Regions from separate parts of the Thermacetogenium phaeum DSM 12270 genome, predicted to be linked through region 3. Evidence: riboswitches for the same ligand, from Rfam matches in the RefSeq annotation. Region 3 holds a riboswitch; each other region holds the start of a gene.

The links. A riboswitch is a leader RNA that binds a small molecule or an ion and turns the genes downstream of it on or off. The one in region 3 is predicted to bind cobalamin.
Region 1: it holds a riboswitch for cobalamin, as region 3 does, so the genes downstream of both, cbiB (adenosylcobinamide-phosphate synthase CbiB) here and cobT (nicotinate-nucleotide--dimethylbenzimidazole phosphoribosyltransferase) in region 3, are expected to answer to the same signal.
Region 2: it holds a riboswitch for cobalamin, as region 3 does, so the genes downstream of both, TPH_RS01725 (ATP-binding protein) here and cobT (nicotinate-nucleotide--dimethylbenzimidazole phosphoribosyltransferase) in region 3, are expected to answer to the same signal.

The regions. Positions count from the first base shown of each region.
Region 1 is NC_018870.1:528,911-536,364, forward strand. It holds gene TPH_RS02590 (methyl-accepting chemotaxis protein) at 1-801, shown strand, start outside; gene TPH_RS02595 (response regulator) at 835-1,206, shown strand; gene TPH_RS14615 (chemotaxis protein CheW) at 1,900-2,073, shown strand; gene TPH_RS02600 (methyl-accepting chemotaxis protein) at 2,118-4,148, shown strand; cobalamin riboswitch at 4,409-4,670, shown strand; gene cbiB (adenosylcobinamide-phosphate synthase CbiB) at 4,775-5,770, shown strand; gene TPH_RS02610 (GHMP family kinase ATP-binding protein) at 5,767-6,699, shown strand; gene cobD (threonine-phosphate decarboxylase CobD) at 6,674-7,454, shown strand, end outside.
Region 2 is NC_018870.1:341,479-348,932, forward strand. It holds gene TPH_RS01715 (Rpn family recombination-promoting nuclease/putative transposase) at 273-1,283, shown strand; cobalamin riboswitch at 1,950-2,140, shown strand; gene TPH_RS01725 (ATP-binding protein) at 2,469-3,509, shown strand; gene TPH_RS01730 (magnesium chelatase subunit D family protein) at 3,517-5,442, shown strand; gene TPH_RS01735 (ABC transporter substrate-binding protein) at 5,546-6,670, shown strand; gene TPH_RS01740 (FecCD family ABC transporter permease) at 6,727-7,454, shown strand, end outside.
Region 3 is NC_018870.1:1,261,841-1,269,294, forward strand. It holds gene TPH_RS06230 (HD domain-containing protein) at 58-729, shown strand; gene secD (protein translocase subunit SecD) at 754-2,058, shown strand; gene secF (protein translocase subunit SecF) at 2,076-2,933, shown strand; cobalamin riboswitch at 2,998-3,183, shown strand; gene cobT (nicotinate-nucleotide--dimethylbenzimidazole phosphoribosyltransferase) at 3,417-4,472, shown strand; gene TPH_RS06250 (cation diffusion facilitator family transporter) at 4,705-5,652, shown strand; gene TPH_RS06255 (LapA family protein) at 5,697-5,918, shown strand; gene TPH_RS06260 (RelA/SpoT family protein) at 5,983-7,454, shown strand, end outside.

The sequences.
Region 1 (7,454 bases), 730 kb from region 3:
GAAAAAACCGAGGATCTTTTAGAAAGAAGCCGAGATTCTGCTTCTCAGATCGTAGATACCAGCAGGGCTGCTGTCAGAAGGTTTACAGAGTGCAGTGAACAGTTTCTGGGGATAATCCAGGAGCTTCAGGAGAGCCGTTTCCGGGACTTCAAGCTGCAGATTGAGGGTGTTCTTCGACAGTCGAATATCCTCGCTTTGAACGCCGGTATTGAGGCTGCGCGGTTGGGAGCAGCAGGACGCGGCTTGGGGGTCATTGCTGGGGAGATTCAAAAATTAAACAAAATGGTTGATGAATCCCTTGATGCCATTGGGGATTTGGTGGATTCGTTGGAGTCGCAGCTGCTGGAGTTTTCCAAGACCCTTGAGGTGGTTGCTCAGGATTCGGTTAAGGCGATCGAGTATGGTGAGAGGGTGCTGGAGGCCAGTCTTGCTGAGCTCGACCGCAAGGTTGACAGCATTGCTTCTGCTCTTTCTGGGGTTGGTGGGAGGCTGGACGAGGTTGCTGGAAACCTGGGAGCAGTTGTTGAAGTGTTCCAGTATCAGGACATAGTTTCTCAGAAGCTGGGGAACATGCAGGGGGTTGTTAGGGAGTTGAGCGAGGTGCTCGATAAAGCGGTAACTTCGCTTTCCAGAAGCGAATTTGCAAACGTGCGGGAAGAACTCCTTAGTCGGATTCAGAAGCTCTACACGACCCAGAGTGAGCGGAGGCACCACGAGGATGCGACAGGTCAAAAGTGTGTTGACGAAAAGCGGGTAGGTCAGGTTATTTCCGAACTTGGAGAGAATGTCGAGCTTTTTTGAGTAGGGGTTGAAGCAAGAGAGGGAGGTGGCTTCGTGAGCAGGCGAGTGCTGGCAGTTGACGATTCAGCCACAGTGAGGTCAAGCCTCAAGCTCGTCTTGCAGGAAGCGGGTTGCGATTTGGTTTTAGCTGCGGATGGTGAAGAAGCTCTGAACAAGATAAAAAGGTCAAAAGAGAAGTTTCACCTGATCATTACCGACCTGAACATGCCGAAGATGAACGGGATCGAGCTGATCAAAGCGGTGCGTTCACTGCCGGATTACCGTTTCGTTCCGATCCTGATGTTGACGACCGAGTCCCAAGCTGACAAGAAACTGGAGGGGAAGAAGGCAGGAGCTACCGGCTGGATCGTCAAGCCGTTTACTCCCGAGCAACTCATCGGGGTGATTCAAAAGGTTCTAAGATAGCAAGGAATCCAAACATATGTTGGGCTCTTAAATTTTTAAAAGAACTGTCTTGACAATAGGGCCACCTCTGCGGCTCCGACAGAGGAACGAAAAAAGGTTTTATCCTTTAAGCTCTAAAGATAAAGAGCAAGTTAAACTTTCTCCTGCCCAAAGGATTTCTGATTTGTTGAATTACCAACGGCAGGAATAATGCCAAACTTTGTCCAATTATAATATTATTTGGCGTTAAACTCCACCAGGAAAGCCCGTCCGCTCAAGGATGAGAATTTTAAATAATGCATATTACCGAGAGCCTAGAGGGGGTAATCATAATGCTATATAATACCAGATATCACAGAATAACCCATGGGGGGGGGGGGGCATTATTTGACAACCAAACCAATTTTCAGAAAAAATGTATAATCATCTCCATCCGTGTGTTTTTACCTCCATGAGTTTCAGGCCTTCCTCGTAATTTCCTGATTTCCCCTGGAAACCGAAGAGGTTTTTTCATTTGAGGTTATTTCTTGACCGTTGAATTTAAAAAATTAAAAGAAAGCCGGCGGGTGACCCTGCAGAGGGTTTCACAGCCACGGCATTGCCTCGCCTGATAGGCTTTATCTCTGCTTTCGCCGCAGTTGGCCCGTGCTCCGGCGAACATGGGGTATGCGGCTTGCTGTAGCATGAAATAAGGGATGGTCCGATGGTAAAAAACTGGTAGTTTTCGATCTGGCGGGCGAACTTTACGGCGTGGACATATTCGACGTCCGGGAAATAGTCGGGGATACGCCAGTTACCAGAATACCAGGGCACATTAACCCATGTGTGGGAAGGAGTAATGCTCACCTCAACGGACATCTTCCGAGAAAATGCTTTCTAAGATTCTAAGAAAGGGGGAAAAATCGCTCCGCCGAGCAGGAGCGACCGGTGGTATGAAGGAAAAACTTATGGGAAGCTTGCAAGTGAGGATGACTGTTTTGTTCGGGCTGGTTGTTCTAATCGGGTGCCTTGTCCTGTCGTTGATGAGTGAGAGGCGCACAGAGCAAGCTCTGGAAATAGAGGCTAAGGACGCCATGCTCAAAGTGGCTAAGCAGGCCGCTGAGACCCAGGACAGCAGGATCCAGGCGCGGCTTTGCCTGGTGAAAAGCGTTGCCGCCCAAGATGTTATCCGCGGCAGGTGGGGTGAACGCGAAGCAAAACTGGATGAAAAAATGGCAGCCCTTCGCAGCGAAATGCAAACTGCAGCTGAACTCGGCTTCAAACAGTTCGGCATTGCCGACAGGGATGGGAACACATTCTTTTCCGACGGCGGCAAGGCCAACATCGCCGATCGGGAATACTTTAAGATTGCCCTTAGTGGAGAGACTGCCGTCTCCAGCACGATCGTCAGCAGAGATGATGATTCCGTAGTATTCGCCTATGCAGCACCGATACGCCACTATGCCACCAACGAGATAACCGGTGTACTGGTCGGTCTGGTGGACGCCACCATGTTCAGCAACTTGGTGGCCGACGTTACTTACGCCCGTACCGGTTATGCCTTTGCTGTTGACGGCAACGGCAAGACCATTGCCCATAAGGACATTGAGAGGGTATTGTCCCAGGAAAACCTGATTGAGCAGGCGGGGTCCGACAATTCTCTCCTGGCAGAGGCAGTCTCAAGGATGGCGAGGGGGGAGGAAGGGGTCAGCACATATACATTCCAGGGTCAGGAAAGGATCATGGCCTATGCACCGGTTAAAAGTACCGGCTGGTCACTGGCGGTCACCGCCCCTGCAGCCGAGGTGCTGGAAGAAGTGTCCAGCCTTAAGCATTCACTGCTGACTTTATCTGTGGTAATAATAATCATTGCTCTCTTGCTGACTTACGTAATGGCAAGAACCATTGCCACTCCTCTGATCGTGGTAGAGAAACATCTGGGGCACATAGCGGGTGGTGACTTCACGCAGCTTGTGCCGGAGAAGTTTCTCAATATGAAGGACGAGATAGGGAAGCTGGCCCGGGCGGTGGATGGGATACAGGCCGGCATCAGGCCGCTTTTATCGGACCTCAAAGATAGCGCCAAAATCCTGTCCGGCAATTCAGAAAATCTAAGCGCTGCCTCAGAAGAGATCGCCTCCTCCTCCAGTGAAGCGGCCAAAGCCATTGAGCAGGTGGCTGCAGGTGCCTCAGAACAGGCGGAGCATCTGCAGGAGATCCTCAAGCTTACAGAAAACATAGCCCATCATCTGGAGAACGTAGAAAACGAACTCGGCAACGTCAAGGACGGCAGCGAAGAGGCCTCCAGGCTGGCCGGAGTGGGCAAGAAAGAGTTGGACGTTCTTATCGCCTCCATCAACGGCGTGCATGAAGCCTTCAAAGGTGTCGTCGAGAAGCTGACCGTCTTAAGCAACTCCGTCAATCAGGTCGGTGAAATACTGGAAGTGATCAACAGTATAGCCGACCAGACGAATCTCCTGGCCTTGAACGCCGCCATTGAAGCGGCGCGTGCCGGGGAAGCCGGCCGCGGTTTCGCCGTTGTGGCGGAGGAGGTCCGTAAGCTGGCCGAAGAATCCCGCGCTTCTTCAGAAAAGATCAAGGGCCTGCTGGGCACCATTGCGGCTGAGACAAATGAAGTGGTGAACACGTCGGAGAGCGTCGACAAACAGGTTGTCGAGCAATTGGAGAGTGTGAACAACACGGTCAGGTCCTTTGATGATATCCTGGCTTCGGTTGCGGCAATAATGCCGAAGATCGAAGAAACTTACCGCCATATGGACTTGACCCTCAGGGCCAAGGACACGATACTGGATCGAGTTCAGAGCATCAGTGCGGTATCAGAGGAGACATCGGCTTCGGCCCAGCAGATATCGGCCTCGGCTGAAGAACTGTCGGCTTCCACCGAAGAGATAGCGGCTAACGCCCAGGAAGTATTAAAAGTGGCCAAAAACCTGGAAGAGCAGGTGGAGCGCTTTAAGATATGAGAATAGAATCGCAATTTTTTCGGGTGAATGGCCGTTAAATCACCGAAGTGCCCATGATTCTGGGGTCGGTCAGCAGTCTCCCTCCTGGATTTGGTGAGGGTGAATTTTGCCTCGTTGCCCTTTTTTGACTGCTGTGATAATATTATCAATCCTGTTGTTGCGGTGGTAAGAGAAGCGGGATGGAAGCGGCTACAAAAAAATTTTTTCTAGCCTGGCAGGAGAATTGTTTGGGCACGGCAAAATAAATAAATAAAAAGGAATAAATCCATATCCGGACAGGTGGCCTTTAGCAATAAAGGCTGAAAAGGGAAACCGGTGCGAATCCGGTGCGATCGCGTCACTGTGAGGGGAAGCCCCCCTGCAAGGTGCCACTGTCCGACACTTGATATCCCGCGGAGGGCCGGAGCCGGCTCAAGAAGGCATCCGCTCCCGACTGCAGAAGGGGATATTGGGTGCTGGATGGGAAGGCGCAGGGTGGGAATGCACCCGAGCCAGGAAACCTGCCTGTACCGGGGACACCGATGTCCTACGCTAGATAGGGAGGTTGTCCGCTTGCTCACCCGTTTTTGGTGGCTGCAGCCCCGGTCTTGTGTAGGCCGGGGTTTTCAATTTGGGGTTGTGGTGGCATGTTCGGAATAACGGCTGGAGGAACGCTTCTGCTGGCAGTTGGGCTGGATCTCTTGATCGGTGACCCGGAGAGCCGGTTCCACCCGGTGGCCCTGCTGGGAAAAGCGATCGCCGGATTGGAGGGTCTTCTGTATAGGGATGCCGCTTCTAGCGCTAGCCGGCGCCTGGCGGGTGCCGTTCTCGTTCTGGTCAGCGCTGCGCCTGTTTGCATCATCAGCTCACTTTTGCTGGCCCTTCTGGAGAGAGAGAGCCCGCTTCTGGCGGCGGCAGCAGGAGGGTTTTTCCTCTGGAGCACCATTGGAGCGAACAGCCTGAAGCGGGAGGCCCGCCGGGTTCTGGAATTTCTTCAGGATGGCGATCTCCAAGCGGCGCGGGAGCGGCTGGGGCTGATCGTGGGCAGGGATACGGAGCACCTGGATGAGGGGGAGATCACCAGGGCTACAGTGGAAACCGTGGCGGAGAACATTTCCGACGGGGTTATCGCTCCCCTCTTCTACTTCGCCGTCGGTGGGGTTCCCCTGGCCTTGACCTACCGGGTGATCAATACTCTGGATTCCATGGTGGGCTACCGAAACGAGAGGTACCGGGAATTCGGCTGGTTTGCCGCCAGGCTGGACGATGTTGCCAATTTCCTCCCCGCCCGCCTTACCGTACTTCTTCTGGTGGCCGGTGCTTTTCTCCTCGGTTACGACTGGCGCCGCGCCCTGTCCGTCACCTGGAGGGACGGGAGGAAACACGCAAGCCCCAACAGTGGCTATCCGGAAGCGGCGGTGGCAGGCGCCCTGGGCATCCGGCTGGGAGGCCTCAATTACTATCAGGGTATCCCCTCGCTAAGAGCGCATCTGGGGGATCCCCTGCAGCCTCTGGAGAGGTCTCAGATCGCTGCAGCCGTAAGGCTGGTCGACGCTGTGCTGTTCCTGTTTCTGTTCCTCTATTATGCCCTCTTCCTGCTTGCCGGCGGAAGCAACATCTTTCCCGGAGGGGGTTGGCGATGATCTTGCAGGGAACTGCCCTGATGCCGGGTTCCTGCGGGGAGCTGGTGCAGGGTACGCTACAAGGGGTTAATTTCCTGGTGACCTGTCCGGTCAACTGGTTCAGCAGGGTTACCGTTCATGTCGGCCCCTCGCTCAGGGATGCTTATCCGGCAGGGCGCTCGAAAACGGCACGGGCGGTGCGGAAGCTGCTCGACTGGTGTGGCTGCGAGGATTTCGGGGCGGTGATTGAGGTTGCCTCCACTATCCCTGTGGGCAAAGGGATGGCCAGCAGCACCGCCGACCTGGCTGCCGGCTGTTATGCCGTGGCAGCGGCCCTGGGGATCCGGCCGGATCCAGCTTTAATAGCCCGGATTGCCCTCTCCATCGAGCCCTCCGACGGGACGTTCCTGCCCGGCATCGCTCTCTTTGACCACGTCAGGGGGCGGCTTCGTGAGGGGCTGGGAAACCCCCTTTCCTTGGGCATCCTAGTTCTCGACTTTGGTGGCCGGGTGGATACCCTGGGGTTCAACAGGCGCCCGGACTTGCGTGATTTGAACAGGGAGAACGAGCCCCAGGTGGAGCGCGCTTTGGATCTCGTCCGGCAGGGGCTGCTTCAAGGGGACCCGGTTCTTCTGGGACAGGGGGCAACGATGAGCACTCTGGCACACCAGAGGATTCTCCCCAAGCCCCGCCTTGAAGAGCTGATCGATTTTGCCGGCAGGCTGGGCGCCTATGGTGTCAATGTGGCCCACAGCGGCACCGTGGCCGGGGTGCTGGTGGCGCCGGGGATGGAAAGGGACTGCGGTTTCACCTGCAGGATCCTTGAACGCTTTCCGGAGTTGAAGGCCTGCTACCCCCTACGCCTGGTAGGGGGAGGGCCGCGCTTTCCGGGGAAAATCTCCGGCCGGAGGGGAGGTGGGTGCCGTGCAGAGGCATCAACACGGGGGTGACCTGACTCTGATGGCGGGGCGGTACGGAAGGCGCCCGGAGGATTTCCTGGATTTCAGCGTCAATGTCAACCCTTTAGGCCCTTCGCCGGGGGTTGCCTCCCTGCTGCGGGACGGGCTAAAGTACGCCACCGTTTACCCGGAGCCGGGTTGCCGGTCTTTAAAAGAAAGGTATGCCCCCTTTTTCGGGGTTCGGCCGGAGCAGCTGATCTTCACCAACGGCGCCGTGGAGCTCATCTATCTGGTTTTCATCGCCCTCCGACCGCGCACCGTGCTCATCCCTGCCCCGACCTTTCGGGAGTATGAGCTGGCGGCCAGAGCCTGGGGAGGGCGACTGAAAATGCTCCGGTTGGAGCCGGTCAAGGGGTTCATCCCCGGTACGCAATCCTTGATGCGGGCTGCCCGGGGTGCCGAGCTGGTTTTCCTCTGCAACCCCAACAACCCCACGGGTAGCCTGATCCCGCCGCAGGTTCTGGAGACCTTTCTTGAATTCTGCGAGGCCGAAGGGGTTTTTGCCGTGGTCGATGAATCGTTTCTGCTTTTTCACCCCCGCTGGCGGGAGCTGACCGCAGGGACGGCGGCCGCTGCCAGCAGGCGGCTTCTCGTTCTGCAGTCCCTGACGAAGTTCTTTGCCATACCGGGACTGCGCCTCGGCTGCGGCATCGCCCATCCCGAGACCATCTCTCTTCTGGCGCGGTTCCATCCCCCCTGGCAGGTCAACGGCCTTGCCCAGGCTGCGGCTCTGGCCGCTTTGCAGG
Region 2 (7,454 bases), 920 kb from region 3:
CGTTGTCGTGAAGATGTGCCTCCGGTGAACTAGCCTGTCAATCATGGCTGCATATATGACGCTGTCTGGGAGGCATTCAAACTAAAGTTTGCTGAAGCGAGGTTTTCACCTGGGCTTTGGAACAGATGGATTTCGCCAAACTGTTGCATTATCTTGAAGAAACTGGTCAGGGAAAATTGTTTGCCGGCAAAAACCCTGGTATACTTAAAGTGTCACGAAAACTGAAAAGACCGGGTGTGCTCGTTACAACGATTTAACGGGAGAACCGTCAGATGACAGAAAATCAAATTGACCATGATCGTTTGTTCAAAGAACTTTTGGAGAGCTTTTTCGCCGAGTTCATGGAGTTGTTCTTTCCGGAAGCTGCTCGTTCCATTGACCTGACCCAGATCAGATTTCTCCAGCAAGAAATCTTCACCGACGTTGCAGCCGGTGAAAGACATGAAGTGGACATTCTGGTGGAAACAAGGCTTAAGGGCCAGCCCGGTTTGATTCTGGTACACATTGAACCGCAATCGTACGTCCAAAAGAACTTTAACGAGCGGATGTTCGTTTACTTCAGCCGGTTATACGAGAAGCACCGGCGGAAGATATTGCCGGTGGCCGTATTTGGCTACGACCGGGTACGGGATGAACCGGACAGCTTCGAGATTGTCTTTCCCTTCCTGGATGTTCTAAATTTCCGGTTTTACAAGCTGGAGTTAAAGAAACTTGACTGGCGGGAGTACATTCATAGTGATAATCCGGTAGCAGCGGCGCTGTTAAGCAAAATGGGCTTCAGGCCGGGAGAAAGGGTTCGAGTAAAGCTGGAATTCCTGCGCATGCTGGCCCGGATGAAGCTGGACCCGGCGCGGATGGAGTTGCTGGCCGCCTTTTTCGAGACCTACCTGAAGCTGGACCGCGAGGAAGAAGAACAACTTTACCGGGAATTGGGTAAAATGGACAAAAAGGAGGTTGATGCCATTATGCAAATAACCACCAGCTGGCATGAAAAGGGCCGTGCGGAAGGCCTTGCGGAAGGACGTGCCGAAGGTCGTGCCGAAGGCCGTGCGGAAGGCCTTGCGGAAGGCCTTGTGGAAGGTAAAATTAAAGCCAAGCAGGAGGTCATATGCAGGTACCTGGCTTGCAGGTTTGGAGCGGATTCTGCGGCCATACAGGAAAAGGTGCCGCAACTGACCGACATGGATGCGCTGGACCGGGTGCTGGACCGGCTGTTTGTCGTCGGCTCCTTGGAAGAAGCCCGGAGCATCATCTGGGAGGAGCTGAGCAGGTTCATTCAGTAAGTGTATCTTGAAGAATTATATTCCCTAGGGCAGGCAGGTTCCCGGTCAGCGGAAATAACAGCTCTTCTTCCCCGAAGCCTACGCCTTAATCGATTTGACATCGAAGCCTGGCAGGTGAACCAACTTACAGCTCCCCGAGAAAAGAAAAGCGGCACATCGAACCCTCAACCTCGAACGCAGAACGCCGAACGTGGAACGTTTAAAAGAGGCAAGCGGGACATCCTTCATAACATAGCTGCGAGGACCGGCCAAAAGAAAGCCAAACCCTCTCTGTTTGGCAGCGTGCGGAGCGGCGACATTGCCGACGAAGAGATCCAAAAGGCAAAGACAGCGCTATTTAGAGACCTGGAGGATCTGTAGCTCGTATGGCGGAAGATATGCTGTATGTTCACACTGTGGGAGAAAGTAGTTTCGTGGTTTGGCTATAAGCTTCATCTTGTAGTTGATGCTGCCTATGAATTACCCGTAGTAACCTGTACCTCTTGATAACAAAACCGGAGATGTATATAATACAAATGATAAATAACAAATAAGTACTGCTGCAAAAAGTCCATTTGAGTTCATGGAAAGCCGATATTTAGTGTTCTTTTTGGCTGTCAGCCTATTAGAGGTGCACTTGCCTGGACGACTAAATCGCTATTTCTGAAGTGGTATCACACAATTAAATAATTAAATAAGGCTCCAGGTGCCCCGGTGTGAGCAGCCGGGGAGAATAGGGAATCAGGTGAAAGTCCTGAGCGGTGGGGCCACTGTGAATAGCGAGCTGCTCCAAAAAACCACTGGATAGTGATATCTGGGAAGGTGGAAGCCAGCGATGAGCTATGAGCCAGTAGACCTGCCTGGAGTTTCGACTTGAGCGCCTCCCATCCAGAGGTCCAAGCTGGCTGTTTAATTATGGTTGAATTGCGATCCCGGCCCATGGAGGCCGGGATTTATTTATGTGCGCCCGGCATGGGCGGAGGCTTATGGGTGACAGTCTATGCGGCGGGTAGATGGAGGAAAAGTCAACGCTCTTACCCGGGGAGGCCTGCCAGGCACGCTGGGTAATCTGGCAACCCGCACTGGAAGGTGCGGCTGAACTGGCAGGAGTCGGCAAAGAGGCCTTGTCTGAACCGAAAGAGCGAGAGCGGCTGGCAGAAAGATGCCCGATTATAAATTGGGAGCAGCATTGGAGGAGATGTAACCATGGACGGCACAAAAAGGTGTTTTCCATTTACCGCCATTGTTGGCCAGGAGCGGATGAAGGAAGCCCTTATTCTAAATGTGATCAATCCTCTGCTGGGCGGTGTATTGATCAGGGGTGAAAAGGGGACGGCCAAATCCACAGCAGTGCGCGCTCTGGCCGAGTTGCTGCCGGAAAGGAAGCAGGTGGCGGATTGTATGTTTGGGTGTGATCCCGATGACGAAAGCGCCATGTGTGATACCTGCCGGGAGAGGAAGCGCAAGGAAGGAAGACTGGCAGTAAGGAAATCGAAGATGAGGGTTGTGGAGCTGCCGATCAGCGCCACCGAGGATAGGGTAGTCGGCACGCTGGACATCGAACATGCCATCAAAACAGGAGAGAAGAGGTTTGAACCGGGGATCCTGGCCCAGGCCAATCGCAATATCCTCTATGTCGATGAAGTGAACTTGCTGGAGGATCATGTTGTGGATCTTCTGCTTGACGCTGCCGCCATGGGGGTCAATGCCATCGAGAGGGAGGGGATCTCCTACAGCCACCCCTCAAGATTTGTTCTGGTGGGGACGATGAATCCCGAGGAGGGTGATTTGCGGCCACAGCTTTTGGACAGATTCGGTCTGGTGGTGGATGTGACCGGGGAGAAGGATCCGGTTACCCGGGCCGAGGTGATCAAAAGGAGACTCCAGTACGAACAGGATCCGGAGTCTTTCGCTACAGCGTACCAAGAGGCGCAGCAGGAGCTCAGCCACCGGATTGAAGCGGCAAAATTGCGCCTGCCGGAGGTGTCGTGCAGCGATGAGATGCTGGAAATAGCTGCCAAGATATCGATTGCCATGGATGTTGACGGCCACAGAGCCGATATCTACATGATCAAGGCGGCAATCACTATTGCGGCATTCAATAATCGGGAGAGTGTTACCTTTGAGGATATGCTCAAAGCCGCCTCACTGGTATTGCCGCACAGGATGAGGAGGAAACCCTTTGAGGAGGGTATCATCGACTTCTCCAAGGTCGAGGAAATGATTTACAGTAGCGCGAGAGGGTGAATCTCAGGTGGGACACAACTTGGTCTTTCCGTTCGCTGCTGTGGAAGGGCAGGATGCTGTCAAAAAGGCTCTGATCTGGAATGCAGTCAACCCGTCGATCGGTGGGGTGCTGATCTCCGGAGAGAAGGGAACCGCCAAGTCCACCCTTGTCCGGGGGCTGGCAGCTTTGTTGCCCGGGATAAAAGTGGTGGAACTCCCGCTCAATGTGACCGAAGACTGCTTGGTGGGGACCCTGGATCTGGAGAGAGCGGTCAAGGAAGGGAAGAAGGCCTTCGAACCGGGGATCTTCCAGAAAGCCGACGGGAACATCCTTTATGTCGATGAAGTTAACCTGTTGCCCGAGAATATAGTCAATTGCATCCTGGAAGTGTCTGCTTCAGGGGTCAATCGGGTTGAGCGGGAGGGGATATCTTACAGCCATCCGTCAAGATTTGTGTTGGTGGGAACCATGAACCCCGAGGAGGGGATGCTGCGGCCGCAGTTACTCGACAGGTTTGGGCTTTATGTCGAAGTCAAGGGACTGGAGGATCTGGCCTTAAGGAAGGATGTCATCAAAAGGAGGCTTGAGTATGAAAGGGACCCGGCGGGCTATGTGAAAAAGTGGCAGAAGGAAAGCGAAGAGATCAGGGCAAGCATCGCTCAGGCGCGTGAGAGGCTGGAAAGGGTGCAGGTCACCGAGCATGCTATGAGTCTGGCTGGCGAGATGGCGGAGAAAGGGAATTGTGCCGGTCACCGGGCGGAAATTGCCATTGTGGAAACCGCAAAGTCCATTGCAGCCATCTGCGGCAGGAACCGCATTATCATCGAGGATATTAAAGAGGCTGCGCGATATGCGCTGCCCCACAGGGTTAGAGAAAGAAACCAGACCTGCATCTGTCTGCAGGAACAGGAGCCTCCGATTGATGAAACCGATGAGCGGAAGAGGGGTGCCGATCTCCCGGAAGGAGATCGGAGCAGGGATGAGAGCGTCACACAGGAATACCAGAATCTCAATCAGGAACCGGAGAACGGCGGAGATTCTCCGGCAGGTAGTGGTGAAATGGATGGAGGTAAAAACGGCAGTCAGCAGGCAGGAGCATTCGGAAGCGAGGAAAATGTCGAAGAGCCGGGCGAGATCTTTGCCGTTGTCCCGTGGGAGATCAGGCCGCAAGACAGGCTGCAGCGCAGAGGAAGTGGAAAGAGAAGCCTGTCCGCGACTAAGGGTAGGGAGGGGAGGTATGTAAAATATTGTTTCCCCAGGGGAAAGCCGCGGGATATTGCCTTTGACGCCACCATCCGGGCGGCGGCACCGTTCCAGAGGCAAAGGGAAAAGGACGGCGTGGCGCTGGCAATTTGTAATTCCGATTTTCGAGAAAAGATCAGGGAACGCCGAACCGGCAGCACCATCCTCTTTGTGGTCGATGCCAGCGGATCAATGGGGGCCAACCGGAGGATGAGGGCCGTGAAGGGTGCGGTCTTGTCGCTGCTAACCGATGCCTATCAAAAGCGGGATAGGGTTGGGATGATCTCTTTTAGAAAGAACGATGCGGAACTCCTCCTCGGAGTGACCAGAAGCGTTGACCTGGCACAGAAAAAACTGAGAGACCTGCCCACAGGAGGGAGGACACCGCTTGCGGCCGGACTGTACAGGGGATACGAGGTGCTCAAGGTGGCAATGCTCAGAGATCCCCAGACGATACCCTTTATTATCCTCGTGACTGATGGAAGGGCCAATGTAGCGCTGAATGGAGGCGATCCTGTCGATGACGCCCTGCGTATGGCCCGGAAAATTGCCGCAGAGGGGATAAAAAGCCTGGTCATCGACACGGAAAAGGGTTATCCCAGGATGGGACTGGCGCGCAAAATTGCCGAAGCCATGAAGGCCGGATATCTGGAGTTGGATGAGCTTGAATCTGCCCAGATCGTCTGGTCGGTGAAGAATTTCGTCAGATGAACAGGATAGCTACGACCCCTAGGGAAGGGCCGGTTATCCTTTAGGTTTATTTGAACGGCAGATCCTTACTATGTCATAACCACAAATGAGGAGGTTTGATTTTATGTCGAGGTCGTTGCAAAAGCTCTTGGTTGTCATAAGCGTGCTTTTATCTCTGTTTTTACTGGCAGGCTGCAGCAAGGCAGACAAGGCGTCAGTAGCTGGTGCTGTCACCTTGAAATATGCCAGGGGTTTTAAGATTGAGAACCTTGCTGACGGCTGTAAAAAGGTCACCGACGGCAATAAGCGAGTCATGCTCCTGGTTCCCAGGGGCCAAAAAGTACCGTCCGAATATAAAAACCTGCCTGTGGTTTATACTCCGGTGAAAAGGGTTGTGATAACTTCTACAACCCAGGCTTCCCTGATGAGGCCTTTGGGCGTGTTGGGCAGCATCGTCGGAGTGACCACTGAAAAGGATCAGTGGTATATCGATCAGGTCAAGGCGGGGATGGAGAGCGGCAGCATTCAGCTGGTTGGAGGCGGGATGGGGCCTTTGGATTACGACAAGATCGTGGCCTTGAAACCGGATCTCGTTTTCATGTCCACAGGAGGGCCTAATGATGCCCGGGCGCTGCAGAAATTGGAGGAGCTAAACATTCCGGTAGCTGTAGACAATGAATGGCTGGAAAATGATCCCTTGGGAAGGCTCGAGTGGATCAAGTTTATCGCCGCTTTCTATGACAAGGAGCAGCAGGCATCTGATTTCTTTGATGGTGCCGAGAAAAGGATCGCAGAAATCACGGCGAAGGTGGCCAAGGTCAAAGACAAACCGAAGGTTATATGGGGGTTGATTTACCAGGGTAAGGCTTATGTTCCTGCCGCAGATTCCTATGTGGCCAGGATGATCGCCATGGCCGGAGGTGATTACCTTTTTAAAGGCAATAAAGGAACAGGCAGCAGGGCGATTACCTTTGAGGAGTATTATGCCCTGGGCAAAGAGGCGGATATCTATATCGATGATACCATGATGAACCTTGGCCGCAATACGATTGCCCACATCACCGACCAGTCGAGACTTATGGCGGATTTGCCGGTGCTCAAGAAAGGCAACGTATGGGGTTACCAGCCCTGGTACTGGCAGTCTTTGGATAAAACCGATGAGGTGATCGAGGACCTGGCGGCTATTTTCCACCCGGCTCTTTTCCCGGGTTATCAATTAAAACACTTCTTGAAGCTACCGCCGGCTTAAGGTCAAACAACAGGTTATACTCTAGGGACATGATTTTAATGGGGTCCTCGGAGGAGGTGTTGTTGATCGCATTCCGTCTTGACAAGAGGAACAAGATGCCGTTGCTTTTTGTTCTGTTTGTGGCGATGCTGATCCTGTTTGCGGTTTTAAACATTGTGCTGGGGTCGGTTCGGATCTCCTTGCACGATCTGGTGCGGGTTCTGCTCCGCCAGGGAGAGAACGCTGTCTACGATAAGGTGGTATGGGATATCCGCTTGCCCCGTACCCTGGCTGCCATCCTCGGGGGAGCGGCGCTCTCTGTCAGCGGCCTGCTGCTGCAGATCTTCTTTCGCAATCCGATTGTCGATCCCTATGTGCTGGGAGTCTCTTCCGGCGCCACCCTGATAGTGGCCATCCTGATGCTGACAGGGGTCGTCCTGGAGATGGGAACGATACCGCCGTATCTGCTGAGCCTGGGGGCCTTCGCCGGCGCCCTGGCGGTGGTCATCCTGATCGTGGCTGTATCGGGGAGGGTCAAGCAGGTGGTCACTTTGCTGGTCGTCGGTTTGATGATCGGCTACGTGTGCGGGGCGGGAACCACCATCCTGGAGGCTCTTGCGGAGAAGGAGAACCTTCACAACTTTGTTCTCTGGACTATGGGGAGTTTTTCAGGCTTCGGGTGGGAACAGGTGAGTGTTTTGGCGGTGGCGGGCGGAGCGCTGCTGGCTGTCTCCTATCTTCTCTGCAAGCCGCTGAATGCCCTGTTGCTGGGGGAGGACTATGCCAGGAGTATGGGAGTGAACAT
Region 3 (7,454 bases):
TCTAAGAAAGGGCAGCGAATGTATATAGGATTGAGAAAAGGTGAAGGAAGCGGGCAAGTGCAGAAGCAGGCGATCACCCTGGAATTAATTAAGAAAAACCCTATAGTAGATACCCTGATCAGGGTCGGCAATGACAACCTCAGAGTGATGGGATTTACAGAGCACGGCTACCGTCATCTGAATCTGGTTTCCAGCATTGCTTGTAATGTGCTCAAGATGCTGGGCTATCCCAGAAGGGAGGCAGAGCTGGCTGCTATTGCCGGCTACCTCCATGACATCGGCAATGTGATTAACCGCAACGGTCATCATCTCTCAGGAGGGGTGCTTGCCTATTACATATTAGACCAGATGGGCATGTGCCCCGATGAGATTTTTACTATCGTAGCGGCTATCGGAAACCATGATGAAGCGACCGGACAACCTGTCAACAACGTGGCTGCAGCCTTGATTCTTGCCGATAAGGCGGATGTGCACCGCAGCCGGGTAAGGAATAAGGAGCAGTCGAAGTTCGATATCCACGACCGGGTTAATTATGCGGTGGAGCGTTCCTTTCTGAGGGTCGATGCCGGAAAGCGCAGCATCATCCTGGAACTGGAGATCGATCCGGCCATTAGTCCGGTGATGGATTATTTTGAAATTTTTTTGACCCGAATGCTGATGTGCAGAAGAGCAGCCGGTTTTCTGCGATGCAGCTTTGGCATGGAGATAAACGGGAATAAGCTGGTTTAAATTCCCTGGGAAGGAGTTAGATTGATGTCTAAAAAGGAAAGACAAAAGAAAAAGATCGCAGAGAAGCAGCAGGCAGTTTCCGTAACAGGAAAAAAGGAGAAGAATGCCGGAATCAACTGGGGGGTGTCAACGCTTTTTTTTCTGCTTGTAGGAGCGATTTTGTGCGTCGCTGTCTTTTCAATCAAGCCCCTTGCCGGGCAACTGCAGAAACACCTGGGGCTTGACCTGCGCGGTGGTGTGCATGTCGTTTATCAGGCAGTCCCGACCAAAGAGGCGCCGGTTACCGCTGACTCGATTGATAGGCTGATCGCCATTTTTAACAATAGGGTCAATGCTTACGGGCTGACAGAACCCCTGATCCAGAAGCAGGGCAGCGACAGGGTGATTGTCGAGTTGCCCGGCGTCAAAGATCCGGAAGAAGCTGTGGAGATGCTCGGCCGAATGGCCAAGCTGGAATTCAAGACAGAGGATGGAAAGACAGTCCTGACCGGAAGATACCTGAGCGATGCCCGTGCTCAGTTAAACCCTAATAATAACGAACCGGAAGTTGTTTTGAAATTCGATAAGGAAGGTGCCAGGATTTTTAGTGAGGTGACGACCGCCAATGTGGGCAGGAGGATTGCCATCTACCTGGATGAAAGGCTTTTGACCGCCCCGGTGGTGAGGGATCCCATTCCTGATGGTAATGCCGTCATCAGCGGCGGGTACGAGACACTGGAGGAGGCTCAGAAGGAAGCCATTTTGCTGCGCTCCGGAGCCCTTCCCGTTAATGTGAAGCTTTTGGAAAAGAGGAGCGTCGGCCCGACCCTGGGGAAGGAATCCCTGGAGCGGAGCCTGAAGGCCGGAATCATCGGCGTTGCTTTGATATTCATCTTTATGATTTTGTACTACCGCTGGCCGGGCGTAATTGCCAACCTTTCCCTGATCGTTTATGGATTGATCGTCATCTCTGTTTTTCTCCTGTTCAAAGCGACTTTAACCTTGCCGGGCATTGCCGGTTTCATTCTCTCCATCGGAATGGCGGTTGACTCCAACATTATTATTTACGAAAGGTTAAAGGAGGAGTTGCGGGCCGGAAAAACCCTGCGTTCTGCCATCGATGCGGGCTTCTATAATGCCTTCCGGGCGATTTTGGATGCCAATGTGACGACATTGATTGCTGCAGGAGTCCTTTATTACCTGGGGAGCGGTCCCATCAGAGGATTTGCGATAACTTTGAGCATCGGTATCCTGGTGAGCATGTTTACTGCGATCACCTTTACCCGATTCGTACTGCATCTGGTGGCGCGGTCGCGGTTGGTAGTTAATCCGAAGGCCTATGGGGTTTAAAGGAGGAGGGCTTTGAAGTGAATCTGATCAAGTTGAGGAAGTACTGGTATCTGATATCGCTGTTGGTTATCGTACCCGGTTTGATCTCCTTAGCCGTAAAAGGCCTCAACCTGGGGATTGATTTTCGAGGAGGCAGTTATATCGAACTCAAATTTAAAAAGGCGGTGGAGTCAGGGGATGTCCTTCCGGTTTTAGAGGACGTTGGCGTTGAGAAGGCGAATGTGCAGACTGCCGCCGGGAATATCATCATTATCCGAGCCCGGGACCTCTCTCAGAAGGAGAGCGGTTCTCTCTTGCAGGCTCTTCGAGAAAAGTTCGGCAGTTACGAGCTGCTGCGCAACGAGAATGTGGGGCCGACCATCGGAAAGGAATTGCGCAACAAAGCCCTTTTAGCTCTCGCCATAGCTTTCGCTCTGATGATCGTTTACATTACCATCCGCTTTGAGTTCCTGTCGGGGCTGGCAGCTGTTTCTGCTCTTTTTCATGATATCCTGGTGACGGTGGGATTAACAAGTATTCTGGGATTAGAGGTTGACGGGTCGTTTATCGCTGCTCTGTTGACGATTGTTGGGTATTCGATTAACGATACCATAGTCGTTTTTGACCGTATCCGCGAGAACCTGAAGAAACGCAAGAAAGGGGAGCTTCTGGATGAGATTTTTCATAAAAGCATCATTCAGACCTTGGCCCGATCGATCAACACCGTCCTGGCTGTGCTTTTCTGTCTGGTGGCTCTGATTTTCTTCGGGGGAGTGACCATCAGAACCTTTATGATTGTCCTGCTGATCGGGGTGACGGCCGGGTGTTATTCATCGATCTTTGTAGCCAGCCCGCTCTGGTATGACTACCGGCGCTTAAGGGGAGAAGGTGTTTGATTTTTTTTGTTCTTGAATTATCTGTTAAACATCGGTATAATTGACACGAACGGTGACAATTAAATCAGTTTTTACGTTGGCAGGTGCCCGTGTTACGGGAGAATAGGGAATCAGGTGTAAGTCCTGAGCGGACCCGCCACTGTAACCAGGGACAGGCCGCGGGAGGCCACTGCCACGGAACACCGGGGCGGGAAGGCGCGGTTGATGGATGACCTGGAGCCAGGAGACCTGCCTGCCGACAGGGCTCTCTGAGGGATGATGGTAAAGTCCCCAGCCATTAGTGGCTGGGGACTTTTTGGTGTGCGCCCGGCATGTTTGCCGGCCTGTGGGTTGAAATACCATGCCGACCAGCCTCTGTGAAGACAACTCGCAGGCAAGGTCGTCACCGGTAACGGAGGGGTAAGAGATACATTATCACCGGCCGCTAATCCGTGCTACCGGAAGCACGGTAATGAATATAAAAATGTAGGGGGTCTGATCGAATTGTTGTTTGAAGAAACAATTGCAAAAATTGGGGAGCTTGATAAGGAGGCTCAGGCAAGGGCGCGTCGGCGCCAGGATGCCTTGATTAAGCCTATGGGCAGCCTGGGAATGCTGGAAGATGTGGCGATTAAAATAGCCGGCATCACCGGGGAAACAATGCCCTGGTTGGAGAAAAAGGCGGTGATAACCATGGCGGGGGATCACGGGATAGCCAGAGAGGGAGTCAGCGCTGCTTCCCAGGAGGTAACACCGCAAATGGTGAGGGGCTTCCTTAACGGAGGGGCTGCCATTAATGTGTTAACAAGGCATGCCGGTGCCCGGGTGGTTTGTGTCGATATGGGAATGGCCAAAGTTGTCGACGACCCGCGCCTGGTCGTACGACGCATTGGGCCCGGTACAAATAATATCGCTGAGGGGCCTGCTATGACCAGAGAGCAGGCGCGTGCCGCTGTAGAGGCGGGGATCGAAATTGCCACAGAGGAGATCAGGGGGGGCACCCAGCTGCTGGCCACGGGGGATATGGGTATCGGCAATACGACGCCGAGCACCGCCATCCTGGCGGCATTTACAGGTTTCCCCGTGCCTCTTCTGACGGGGAAGGGAACGGGTCTGAATCCCGAAGGTGTGCAGCGCAAGGCCCAGTTGATAGAGAAGGCGCTTGCAGTGAACACTCCGGATCCCCGGGACGGCTTGGATGTGCTGGCGAAGGTGGGCGGCTTTGAGATCGGCGGCCTGGCCGGGGTGATCCTCGGGGCTGCCGCTTCCCGGGTTCCGGTCGTGATCGACGGTTTCATCTCCGGTGCTGCTGCCATGATCGCCCGTTCATTGGCGCCCCGGGCGGTGGATTATATGATCGCCTCTCACCTATCCGAGGAACCAGGGCACAGAATCATGCTTACCTGGCTTGGAGTCGAGCCCATGCTTCATATGAGAATGAGGCTCGGAGAAGGAACGGGAGCCGCCCTCGCCTTTACTATAATTGACGCCGCCTTGAAGATCGTCAGAGAAATGGCCACATTCGAAGAAGCGGGGGTTAGCGACGAGGGTTTGCATTGAGCTGGATATAGAGAGTTATCTTTGATATCAATTATCATTTAATTGCCTGCTGTTGCCCGTTATGATAATATCTTTATGACAATGTCAGGCTGGGCCGTTGCCTGTGCCGGGTCTTTACGGACAGCGGGTTCGCACAGATATCCCGTGGGACTTCATCAAGTTAAAAACCCTGGTGAAGTTCCTTTTTATTATTATATAAACGCATATATAAACGACCGGGAGGTACTGACAATTGAAAAAAGTAGAGGTAGCCAGGCTTTCGGTTCTTTCGAACACCGTCCTTGTAGTCTTCAAGTTGGCTGTAGGGGTGGCTATAAACTCTGTCAGTGTTCTTTCCGAGGCGATCCATTCCGGACTGGATTTAATAGCAGCAGTAATCGCTTTTTTCGCAGTTAGCAAAAGCAGCAAACCGCCTGATGCCGAGCACCGGTACGGACACGGGAAAATTGAGAACGTTTCCGGTGTAATTGAAGCCATTTTGATCTTTATGGCGGCTGCATGGATTATCAGGGAAGCGGTTATCAAGCTGATCACAGGGGCCAGAGTGGCAGCGCCTTTTTGGGGCCTAATTGTTATGGGTTTTTCTGCTGTTATCAATTGGGTTATATCTTCACTCCTGATGAAAACTGCTCAGGAGTCCGACTCTGTTGCTCTGGAGGCCGATGCCTGGCACTTGAGAACAGATGTTTATACGTCGGTGGGTGTGGCCGGGGGATTGCTGCTGCTATGGGTCACAGGTCTTCAACTGTTCGATCCCCTGATTGCCATTGGTGTCGGCTTGTTGATTATTAAGGCGGCTTATGATCTGACGAGAAAAGCCTTTTTACCGTTGCTGGATACCAGCCTGCCGTCGCAAGAAGAGAAAAGGATCATGGAGATAATAGCCGCTTACGGGGCAAATTTTGTCGGCTATCATGAGCTGAGAACGCGCAAGGCGGGGTCGGAGCGCTTTATTGATTTGCATTTGGTGATGCCGCAGCATTTTAATGTTTCGGAGAGTCATATGATTTGTGATGCCATTGAAGAGAAGATTCGGGAGGCTTATCCCGGCTCCCATGTGCTGATTCACGTAGAGCCCTGCCGGATCGGCTATGACTGTTCCGATTGCACACAAACAGAGTGCATGCTGTCACTGAAGGGGGAAAAAGATGGGAGGAATTCGGCTTCAGAGGGAGAATAATCTCAGATGAAGGTGAAATTATTCGGGTTTGGAGGACGGAGATCATGCCTGGCTTTTTTTTGGGTATTTTTGCCTTCGCTATTCTCATTGCGGTTTTTGCCGTGCAGAATGCGGGACCTGTGGCCATCAGATTCTTTTTTTGGACAATACCGGAAATGCCTCTGGTGTTGGTGATTTTTGGAACGGTTCTGATCGGGCTTGTGATGGGAATTTTCATCGGGTGTTACGGAAACAAGAAGAGTAGGCCCCCTTTGCGCCCCAAATAGCCGCCACTTGACTGGTTCATCTTGTCTAACATACGATATTATCTAGTAGACAGGGGGTTAACAGATGAGTTTGGCGCGCTTATTAGCTAAAATTGAACAATACTACCCGAATTTTGATAGAGAACTGGTGGAGCGCGCCTATCTCTTTGCCAAAGAAGCCCATCGAGGGCAGTTTCGCAATTCCGGCGAGGCTTTTATCGAGCATCCGTTGCAAGTTGCTTGCATTCTGGCAGATCTGCAGCTGGATATAACCTCTATTGTAGCCGGTTTGCTGCACGATGTTGTGGAGGATACCAATACATCTTTGCAGGATATTGAGACAGATTTTGGACCAGAGGTGCGCTTCCTTGTAGCCGGAGTGACCAAACTGGGAAAGATCGAATACAAGTCGAAGGAAGACCGGCATGCGGAGAATTTGCGCAAGATGTTCCTGGCAATGGCGCGTGACATCCGGGTGATACTGATAAAACTGGCTGACCGCCTGCATAATTTGCGCACCCTGGGAGCCCATGAGGTTCCCAAGCAGCGGGAAATAGCGCGGGAAACACTGGAGATCTTCGCTCCTGTTGCTCACCGCCTGGGCATTTACAAGATTAAGTGGGAGATGGAGGATCTGGCTTTTCGCTACCTGGAGCCGGATAAATACTATGAGCTGGCAGATAGGATCGCTAAAAAGCGCAAAGAGCGAGAGGATTATATCAATTTGGTGATCACAAAGCTCCGCGAAAAGCTGACGGAAGCGGGTATTAAGGCGGAAATCTCCGGCCGTCCCAAGAATTTTTACAGCATCTACAGGAAAATGGTCGATCAGGGGAAGGACCTCTCAGAGATCTACGATCTGGTGGCCGTCAGGGTGATCGTCGAGACGGTTAAGGAGTGTTACGCAACCCTGGGTATAGTGCATACCATGTGGAAGCCTATTCCGGGGCGATTTAAGGATTACATCGCCATGCCCAAGCAGAACATGTACCAGTCGCTGCATACCACTTTGGTGGGACCCCTCGGTGAGCCCTTTGAATTGCAGATCAGGACATTCGAAATGCACCGCACCGCCGAGTACGGAATCGCCGCCCATTGGCGATATAAGGAGGGGGGTCGGCTGAACGACCCCGAATTCGAAAAAAAGCTTTCCTGGCTCCGGCAGATTCTGGAATGGCAGCATGAACTAAGGGACGCCAGGGAATTTATGGAGTCCTTGAAAATTGACCTTTTTTCCGATGTCGTGTTTGTTTTTACCCCCAAAGGGGATGTTGTCGAGTTGCCGTCCGGTTCAGTTCCCATTGATTTTGCCTACCGCATCCATACGGAAGTAGGTCATCGCTGCATCGGAGCGAAGGTCAACGGCAGGATTGTACCGCTTGATTATCGGTTAAAAAATGGGGACATCGTAGAAATCCTGACGTCCAAGCAGAGCGGCGGCCCGAGTCGGGACTGGCTTTCAATCGTTAAGACGTCCCAGGCTAAGAACCGCATCAGGCAGTGGTACAAAAAGGAGAAAAAAGAGGATAACATCCTGCGGGGCAGAGAACTGCTGGA